2 linked regions of the Chroococcidiopsis sp. TS-821 genome follow. Each later gene encodes a partner of the first gene's protein in a complex. Links are inferred from orthologs where the notes say so. Each region holds a gene or a part of one and is shown on either strand. Other genes may lie near its edges.

Evidence for each region.
Region 2: the proteins of rodA (region 1) and mrdA are in contact, whole or in part, in a crystal structure (PDB 6PL5), measured with the Thermus thermophilus proteins. The link is inferred for Chroococcidiopsis sp. TS-821 from one-to-one orthologs. Residues at the interface, in WP_223903423.1 of Thermus thermophilus: Phe161, Val165, Phe168, Val169, Leu172, Pro198, Tyr199, Glu202, Tyr211, Arg212, Asp213, Gln220, Val221, Gln223, Ser224, Ile226, Ala227, Ile228, Gly229, Ser230, Gly266, Phe267, Val270, Leu274, Tyr277, Gly278, Leu281, Phe285, Leu289, Arg297; in WP_223903432.1 of Thermus thermophilus: Arg4, Ile5, His6, Leu8, Ala9, Phe12, Ala15, Leu16, Leu19, Gly20, Arg22, Ala23, Trp24, Leu26, Gln27, Val28, Tyr31, Tyr34, Leu36, Leu43, Thr45, Asp47, Lys156, Gln157, Gly158, Ser160, Val184, Leu201, Glu202.

The regions. Positions count from the first base shown.
Region 1 is NZ_MVDI01000002.1:235,571-240,660, reverse strand. What follows is about bases 1,099-3,900. They hold rodA (rod shape-determining protein RodA), read left to right. Parts: upstream 1,099-1,773; coding sequence 1,774-3,027; downstream 3,028-3,900. Other genes in these bases: glmS (glutamine--fructose-6-phosphate transaminase (isomerizing)), read left to right, coding at 3,786-3,900; psaC (photosystem I iron-sulfur center protein PsaC), read left to right, coding at 3,266-3,514; B1A85_RS08675 (Mrp/NBP35 family ATP-binding protein), read left to right, coding at 1,099-1,681. In the rest of the region: B1A85_RS08680 (polyketide cyclase / dehydrase and lipid transport), read left to right, coding at 1-374; more of B1A85_RS08675, read left to right, coding at 611-1,098; more of glmS, read left to right, coding at 3,901-5,090. UniProt on the Escherichia coli protein: Peptidoglycan polymerase that is essential for cell wall elongation. Also required for the maintenance of the rod cell shape. Functions probably in conjunction with the penicillin-binding protein 2 (mrdA).
Region 2 is NZ_MVDI01000002.1:583,685-587,917, forward strand. What follows is about bases 54-3,008. They hold mrdA (penicillin-binding protein 2), read left to right. Parts: upstream 54-623; coding sequence 624-2,393; downstream 2,394-3,008. Other genes in these bases: B1A85_RS10310 (tetratricopeptide repeat protein), read left to right, coding at 54-436; B1A85_RS10320 (Uma2 family endonuclease), read right to left, coding at 2,611-3,008. In the rest of the region: more of B1A85_RS10310, read left to right, coding at 1-53; more of B1A85_RS10320, read right to left, coding at 3,009-3,174; B1A85_RS23590 (hypothetical protein), read left to right, coding at 3,159-3,416; B1A85_RS10325 (site-specific DNA-methyltransferase), read left to right, coding at 3,506-4,233. UniProt on the Escherichia coli protein: Catalyzes cross-linking of the peptidoglycan cell wall. Responsible for the determination of the rod shape of the cell. Is probably required for lateral peptidoglycan synthesis and maintenance of the correct diameter during lateral and centripetal growth.

The sequences.
Region 1 (5,090 bases):
TCACTAGCACCAATGTTCCCAACGGACTAGTACCCAAACCAGGTTTAATCTTCCAAGCAGTGACGCGCTTAGGTCCCATTCCAATTCGGATTTTTGTCGAACGCGTGCATCCTAGAGAAATGATGAGCGTGCGCGTGTTATCAATTCCAGGAATCGAAGAACGCGTCATTTATCGCGTCGAGTCAACGGTGTGCGGTAATTGTGTTTCCTACTCAGTGACACTAAATGGTTGGTTATCACCTTTGATCTGGTCTTTAATTCGACCTCGTGCGGCAAAAGTTGCGTCGGCTTTAGCAGCGGCGGCAGAAAAAGCGGCAAATACGGCACTCTCAACCGAACCGAAGCCTTTAAATGATAGGTGTTTTGATTTTTGATAAGGAAGGCAGGGGGTAGGTGTGCTTGCCAAGCTCAAATATATAAGCGCCGTCAAAGTTACTTATCAATAAATTAAATCGTCTGTTTTAAATCCTCACAAAGTGCCTTATCTATTGGTTGTCGTCTCTCGCTTCTCGTCTTGAGTTCCTCACTAAGGACAGCACTTGCCCGTTAAGATTTAGGCAGGAGGCAATTTTTTTGCCACAGTTGCGCCTTGCTTGAGAGTAAACCAACCATGTCAGAAATACTCAACTCCAGTTCCGTTTTAGAAGTTTTGCGCCCCGTACAAGATCCTGAACTTCGCAAAAGCTTGGTGGAACTGAATATGATTCGCAACGTCAAGATTGACGATGGCAAGGTCAGCTTCACCTTAGTGTTAACAACTCCAGCTTGTCCGTTACGCGAGTTCATCGTAGAAGATTGTCAGAAAGCCGTGAAGCAGTTACCAGGTGTAACCGATGTATCTGTTGACGTGACTGCCGAAACACCACAACAAAAAAGTTTACCTGACCGTGCTGGAATTGTTGGTGTCAAAAATATTTTGGCAGTATCTAGTGGTAAAGGAGGAGTCGGAAAAAGTACTGTGGCGGTGAATGTTGCCGTTGCACTTGCCCAAACAGGAGCAAAAGTTGGGTTACTCGATGCCGATATTTATGGACCAAATGCACCAACGATGCTAGGACTTGGGGATAGCCAAGTGATGGTACGGCAAGGCAAACAAGGTGAAGTGCTAGAACCGGCGTTTAATCACGGCGTGAAATTGGTATCGATGGGATTTTTGATCGACCGCGATCAACCCGTGATTTGGCGCGGACCTATGCTGAATGGTATTATTCGTCAATTTTTGTATCAAGTTGAGTGGGGAGATCTAGATTATCTCATCGTTGATATGCCTCCAGGGACAGGCGATGCCCAGTTAACGCTGACGCAAGCAGTTCCTATGGCGGGTGCAGTCATTGTCACGACACCACAAACTGTAGCGTTACTCGATTCGCGTAAAGGCTTGCGGATGTTCCAACAAATGCAAGTTCCCGTGTTAGGCATTGTCGAAAATATGAGCTATTTTATTCCCCCAGATATGCCGGATAAGCAATACGACATTTTTGGTTCGGGTGGTGGCGAAAAAACGGCTGCGGAACTTGGCGTACCGTTACTCGGATGCGTACCGCTAGAAATATCTTTACGTCAAGGTGGCGATCGCGGCGTCCCAATTGTAGTCGCAGACCCTGATTCTGCCTCTGCCAAAGCCTTGAAAGCGATCGCACTCAATATTGCTGGTAAAGTCTCCGTCGCAGCTTTAACTTAGAGATAAGGGAACTTGAGTCAGAAAGTAACCTGCCTACCGAATCAACTGACTCAATTTCCTGACCCCCGAACCCTAATCTCTGCCCTCTTTCAATGTTGCGAATCTTATCTCCCCTGCGCTGGAAATATCTACTAGCACCCTGGCAACAAATCGATTGGATATTACTGATTGCCGTTGTCGGTTTAACTGTCTTCGGTGGCATAATGATTCGCAGCGCTGAATTAAATCAGGGCTTGACCGATTGGTGGCAGCACTGGCTTGTTGGTGGTATTGGTCTTGTGCTAGCGTTATTCATCGCGCGTTGTCGCTACGAAAACTTGCTTCAGTGGCACTGGGTTATTTATGCACTGACGAATATCTCGCTACTGATTGTCATTTTCATCGGTACGACCGCTAAAGGCGCGCAACGCTGGATCGCCATTGGTGGCTTCAATGTCCAGCCTTCAGAATTCGCTAAAATTGGCGTCATAATCACCTTAGCCGCACTGTTACACTCGCGCACTGCTGCCACAATTCCATCTGTTATTCGAGCGTTAGCTGTGACTGCGGTTCCTTGGTTGTTAGTATTTATTCAACCTGATTTGGGTACATCGCTCGTTTTCGGTGCAATTACACTAGGAATGCTTTATTGGGGAAATGCTAATCCTGGTTGGTTGCTCTTACTTATTTCTCCGATTGTTGCTGTTATTTTATTTAATGTTTATTTACCTGCGTGGTTTGCTTGGGCTGCGGTCATAACTTTTATTGCGTGGCGAACTTTACCTTGGCGGTGGTTAGGGACGCTAGGTGCGATCGCTGTTAATTTTGTTGCTGGTCAATTGGGTCACGTCCTTTGGGGATTGTTGCAAGACTACCAAAAAAATCGCTTGATTTTGTTCCTCAATCCTGAAAAAGACCCGCTTGGCGGCGGCTACCATCTCATTCAATCGCGAATTGCGATCGGCGCAGGTGAATTGTGGGGACAAGGTTTATATCAAGGAACGCAAACGCAACTCAACTTTGTCCCAGAACAACATACCGATTTTATTTTCTCGGCAATCGGCGAAGAACTCGGCTTTGTCGGTAGTTTAGCCGTGTTGTTTGTCTTTTGGTTAATTTGTCTGCGCTTAGTCGTTATTGCACAAACTGCAAAAGACAACTTTGGCTCTCTATTGGCAATTGGTGTGTTATCGATGGTCGTTTTTCAGGCAATTGTGAACATTGCGATGACGATTGGTCTTGCGCCCGTTACCGGAATTCCTTTACCTTGGTTGAGTTACGGACGATCTGCTTTACTCACCAACTTTATTGCGATCGGCATTGTCGAATCTGTCGCCAACTACCGCCAAAAAAGACTTAAGTATTAATTAGCTGATCGTGGCTAGGCACTATCCTATTAAGGCTGGTCATGGGTAATAAGAATTGTCACTGTGTCAAGAATTTTAACCCTACCAAAGCAGCTTTCGCTCCCTGACCGCTGGCTCTTTTCTATTACAGAATTTAAAGTTCTGTAGCCTTTTGCTGAAAGCGACTTCCTCTGTGCGGTAAACTATGCGTTGATTATGAGTTTGTAAGAAAAAACGACTCGTTTGGAGCCTTTATTCAATGTCTCATAGCGTCAAAATTTACGATACCTGCATTGGCTGTACCCAATGCGTTCGTGCCTGCCCAACAGACGTGTTGGAAATGGTTCCCTGGGACGGCTGCAAAGCTGGTCAGATTGCTGCATCTCCGCGAACGGAAGATTGTGTAGGTTGCAAGCGGTGTGAAACTGCATGTCCTACCGACTTCTTAAGCATTCGGGTTTATCTCAGTAATGCTGAAACGACACGGAGTATGGGTCTCGCCTATTGAGAAGTTCCCTTGAATTTCTCTATGGACGAAATCAAATTCCATAGTAAACATCGCAATACAGAGCGTCTTTTACTTGATTTTCATAATTCAATTCAGGTCAAAAATAGGGGAAATTTGATTCCCCTTTTTCTTTCTCAGGGTAGAACCAGTGATAAAAGCCTTATAGTAAGAATGAAAATCTTGTTTATCCAAAATTCAATTCTTGACGATTTAAAAATCGTTATGTACTTTTGAGAAGCAAAGCATTTGTAAAGAAGAGTGGTGTTGTAGAATGTGCGGAATTGTAGGCTATATTGGCACTCAAGCAGCTACAGAAATTTTACTTGCTGGGCTAGAAAAACTAGAGTATCGGGGCTACGATTCCGCAGGAATTGCCACAATCTTTGAAGGTGAGATTCATTGCGTACGCACTAAAGGTAAACTCCACAACCTGCGCGAAAAGTTAGAACAATTCGAGAACCCTGCACAAATTGGAATTGGACACACGCGTTGGGCCACGCATGGTAAGCCAGAAGAGTACAATGCCCATCCGCACATGGATATGGCAAAGCGCGTAGCAGTTGTGCAAAACGGTATCATCGAAAACTACCGCGAGTTACGCGAAGAACTTAAAGAACTAGGACACGAGTTTCGCTCGGAAACAGATACCGAAGTGATACCGCACCTAATTGCGCAATTTCTCAAAGAAGATTTATCCGCGCAAAACCCTCACAATTCACCGCTGCTAGAAGCCGTTAGACAAACGGTAAACAAACTTGAAGGGGCATTTGCGATCGCGGTCATTTCTGCCGATTACCCTGATGAATTAATTATTGCCCGCCAACAAGCACCACTCGCCATTGGCTTTGGACAAGGAGAATTTTTCTGCGCTTCGGATACTCCGGCTTTAGTACCGCATACGCGTGCCGTATTAACACTCGAAAATGGCGAAGTGGCGAAGTTAACACCTTTGGGTGTAGAGGTGTATAATTTTGCGGGCGATCGCCTGAAAAAACAACCTCGTAGACTCAACTGGAATCCAGTCATGGTAGAAAAACAAGGATTCCGACACTTCATGCTTAAGGAAATCTACGAGCAACCAGGAGTCGTCAGAACATTCATCGAAGCTTACCTAAAACACGATTGGCACCCAGACGCAACTGAAACACCGATCAAACTCAATCTACCAGAAGAGCTATACACTAACCTAGAACAAGTGCAAATCGTTGCTTGTGGCACAAGTTGGCACGCAAGTTTAATCGGGAAGTACTTACTCGAACAACTAGCAAAAATTCCCACATCTGTGCAATACTCCTCGGAATTTCGCTACGCACCACCACCATTAACCGCTAATACCCTAATGATTGGCGTTACCCAATCGGGAGAAACGGCTGATACTCTCGCCGCATTGGCAATGGAAAAAGAACGCCGTAAAGATGCACCGCCAGAGTACCAAGTAAGATTGTTAGGAATTACCAACCGCCTTGATAGTTCAATTGCAACAATCGCGCCTCACTTAATTGATACGCACGCCGGAATTGAAATCGGTGTAGCAGCAACGAAGAGTTTCATTTCTCAATTATTAGCGTTTTATTGC
Region 2 (4,233 bases), 350 kb from region 1 along the record:
TTATTTCCAAAGTGGGCAGCTGTATCCGGCACTCGCTGATTATAACACCGCAATTCAACTCAAACCGACATTAGCTAGCGCTTACAACAATCGCGCGAATTGTTACGCTGCGTGCGGGCAACTCGCTGAAGCACTCGCCGATTATGATACAGCAATTGACCTCAATCCTAGCTACGTGCGAGCTTGGATCAATCGCGGGATTACTTTACGCGAACTAGGACAATACGAACAAGCCATCGAAAACTTTGATATCGCTGAAATTTTAGGTCAACTGCCTGCAAATATTTACGCTGAACGCGGTCGGACGTATCATTTATGGGGAGACTGGAATTTAGCGATTGCTGACTATCGTCGCGCACTTGAGTTAATATCAGAAGATGCGGAACGCCTGCGTTATCAAGTCGAAAATTGGCTCGCGCAGTTGATCGCTAGCTAGCTATTCATTCTTAAGTTAAGAGACTGTCTTTTGTTAGGTAACGGGGAGCCAGTGTCGTGCGGAGGTGTCCTCTGTTGAGACAACTGGCGTTAACAGGTAATAGGGGATAGTTGATAGATATTCTTTATCAATTACCGATGACCGTTTACCAACTTTATAAATTACGCCTGTTGTCACGTACTTGCCTATGGCTTTATTCCCGCCTCAGTTTACTGGGAAAAATACTGCTGCACGAACTGTAGGACGCGATCGCCAATCTTTAGCGATCGTGTTGAGTATCACTATTCTCTTATTCGGGGGTATAGGAAGTCGTTTAGCATATTTGCAGTTAATTGAAGGGGCTCAACTACGACAGTTAGCAGATAATAACCGCATCCGCTTAATTCCGAAACAACCTGAACGAGGCAACATTTTTGACCGTAATGGCAAAATTCTAGCAAGTAGCCGTCTCTCTCATGCGGTCTATATTTGGCCGCAAGCGCCCAAAAAAGCAACTTGGCCAACTACGCGAACTCGGCTAGCGAAGATTCTCAACATCCCAGAAACAGAAATTCAACAGCGATTAGATAAAGCCGGAGACAATTCTCCTACATTAGTACGAATTGCCCGCGACCTCAATCCGGCTCAAATTACTGCTTTAGCTGAATATCGCAACGAACTACGCGACGTTGAAGTATATATCGAAGCTGTACGCAATTACCCCAACCAAGAAATTGCGGCTCATGTTCTTGGATATACAGGGGAAATAAACGATGAAGAGTTAGCTAAAAAGCGCAGTGAAGGCTATCGCTTAGGCGATGTAATTGGCAAAATGGGTGTAGAAGCCGCGTTTGAAAAGCAACTGCGCGGAGAATGGGGCGGTCAACAGGTTGAAGTTGATGGCGCTGGGCGGATTTTGCGACTTTTAGGTGAAAAACCAGCCAAACCTGGTCGCGATGTTCATTTGACGATTGATTTGAACTTACAAAAAGCTGCGGAAGCAGCGTTAGGTCAACGCCAAGGTGCAATTGTCGCCCTCGATCCTAATAATGGTGAAGTGTTGGCAATGGTCAGTCGCCCTGCGTTCGATCCTAATATTTTTTCTAAGCGGGTAACTCCAGAAATATGGCAGCAGCTACAAAGTAAACAGCATCCCTTCGTTAACCGCGCTTTACAAAGTTTTCCGCCAGCAAGTACGTTTAAAGTCATTACAACCACCGCGGGAATTGAATCAGGGAAATTCGCGCCTAACGCAACGCTACCAACGTATGGGTGCATGAATATTGGTGGAACATCATTTTGTGATTGGAATCGTGCAGGATTTGGTCGTTTAGGCTTCGTTGGGGCGCTAGCGTGGAGTAGCAATACCTTTTATTATCAAGTTGCTCAAAGAGTCGGCGCAGCAACGTTAATTGACTGGACGCGCCGTTATGGTTTTGGTCAAAAAACAGGAATCGAATTAGCATCTGAAGAATCAGCAGGTTTAGTTGCAGACGATTCCTGGAAGCAGAAAAATCTCAATTTGCCTTGGAGTGTGGGCGACACCGTTAATATGTCAATTGGGCAAGGATTTTTGCAAGTCACGCCATTGCAACTAGCGGTAATGTTTGCTGTTCCTGCAAATGGTGGCGATCGCGTTCAGCCGCATTTACTGAAAGACAACAAAGACTCAAAAAGCTGGCGCGAGTCGTTGAATTTAAAACCAGAAACAGTGCGCGTACTGCGTCAAGGACTGCGTCAGGTCGTCTCTGGCGGTACAGGTCAAGTTCTTAATGTACCAACGCTTCCACCCATTGCAGGTAAAAGTGGTACTGCACAAGCTTTCGGTAAACAGTCTCACGCTTGGTTTGGTGCTTACGCCCCTGCGGATAAACCAGAAATTGTTGTAGTGGCGTTTGCCGAACACTCTGGCGGTGGTGGTGGTAAGGTTGCTGCACCAATGGTATTGAAGGTGTTAGAGACGTATTTTAAGCAGTGACTTTGGTAAGCTTAAAGCTAAGCCGCGTTTACTGAAAGACAACGAAGACTCAAAAAATTGGCGCGAGTCATTGAATTTAAAACCAGAAACAGTGCGCGTACTGCGTCTTTGACTCAATCAATACCTACACAAAGCAAGCAACGCCGAGCGCTCGCCAAGAATTCTCAATTAATTGATGCAGCAGCACAATGTTAGCTAACTAGCAACTACTCTATACTTACTCTAGCAACCATTCACACAAATTCTTTAATGTCAAGCATAACTCACTCGCAAACGATGGTACAGGAAGAGTTTCCTCTGGTGCATCAATCACAGCAGTTTCTTGTTTGGGACGATAGATAAACACGGTTTGTTCGTCCGGATCGATCAACCAACCCATCTGAGTACCATGTTGCAGACAGTGAAGAATATTTTTTGTGACTTTTGTTTGGCTTTGAGCTGGAGATAAGATTTTAATTGTCCAATCTGGAGCAATAGGAATAATATTCGCTACCTCCCCATTTCGATCGCGGGGAATCCGATTCCAAATAAAAACTGCAATGTCAGGAACAATTGAGCGATCGCCAAAGGTACAACGTAGTTCAGGAAATGCACGCGCGATGCGCTTAGATTTGACTACACTGTTGATGACCGATACCAATTCTCCCTGAATTGCACTATGTTTTCCTTGTGGCATCGGTTTTTGGATAATTTGACCATCAATATATTCACTTGCGGGTTCTGTTTCCGGTAATTCTAAAAACTCCGCCAATGTCAATTTTTTAGATGGTACTTGTATCATTCGGCTTACCTTTGGCTTTACCAGATTTAATACTGAATCTCTTTCTTTACATCTCAATGATTGCTTGGATTAGTTCTGGTACAGTGGCTTGTGGTGTGGTAATCGCCTACATATCTCCAGTGCTAAGATTTATTGCTTGGTTTGGCGATCGCCCTCCTGCGAATAAGGCAGAACATACTGTGGTAATGGTTATTAGAAAGCTACCGCACCAGTGGTATTCAAGATGTCTAAGGCGTATTTGAAACAGAATTGGGAAAGTTTGGTGTAACAAGTATGTTGCCTTGATACTTTAGCATTATATTTAAAAAACGAACTACCGGTCTATCCTACAGTGACCCTTCCAAATCCTTTATACACTACAGATTACGGTGCAGCTTATGTTGGTGATTCACTGAAACTGCTAGATCAACTTGAATCTGATTCAATTGACTTGGTCATCACTTCACCACCTTTTGCTCTACAACGTAAAAAAACTTATGGAAACGTAGAACAAGAAGATTACGTTGATTGGTTACTGGAATTTGGCAAAAAAGTTTATCGAGTTCTTAACTCCACTGGTAGCTTCGTCCTAGATTTAGGCGGCGCTTATCAAAGTAAACGCCCAATTCGCTCTCTTTACAACTATAGAATTTTAATTAAACTTTGTGATGAATTAGAATTTAGGCTTGCTGAAGAGTTCTTTTGGTTCAACCCAGCAAAACTCCCCTCACCTATTGAATGGGTTAATAAGCGCAAGATTCGAGTAAAAGATTCCGTAAATACTGTTTGGTGGCTCTCAAAAACTGATAATCCTAAAGCTAATGTAAGCAATGTTTTAGTGCCTTACTCTGAGCGAATGAAGAAGTTACAAGCAGATCCTCAGAAATACTACAAACCAAAAGAAAGACCCTCAGGTCATGATATTGGTAAAAATTTTGCTACTGACAACGGTGGTGCTATTCCATCAAATTTGTTAGAAATTCCAAATACTGAAAGTAACTCAAGTTATATTCAATTATGTAACTCTATTGCCATACCTCCTCATCCAGCAAGATTTCCGCAAAAGTTACCAATGTTCTT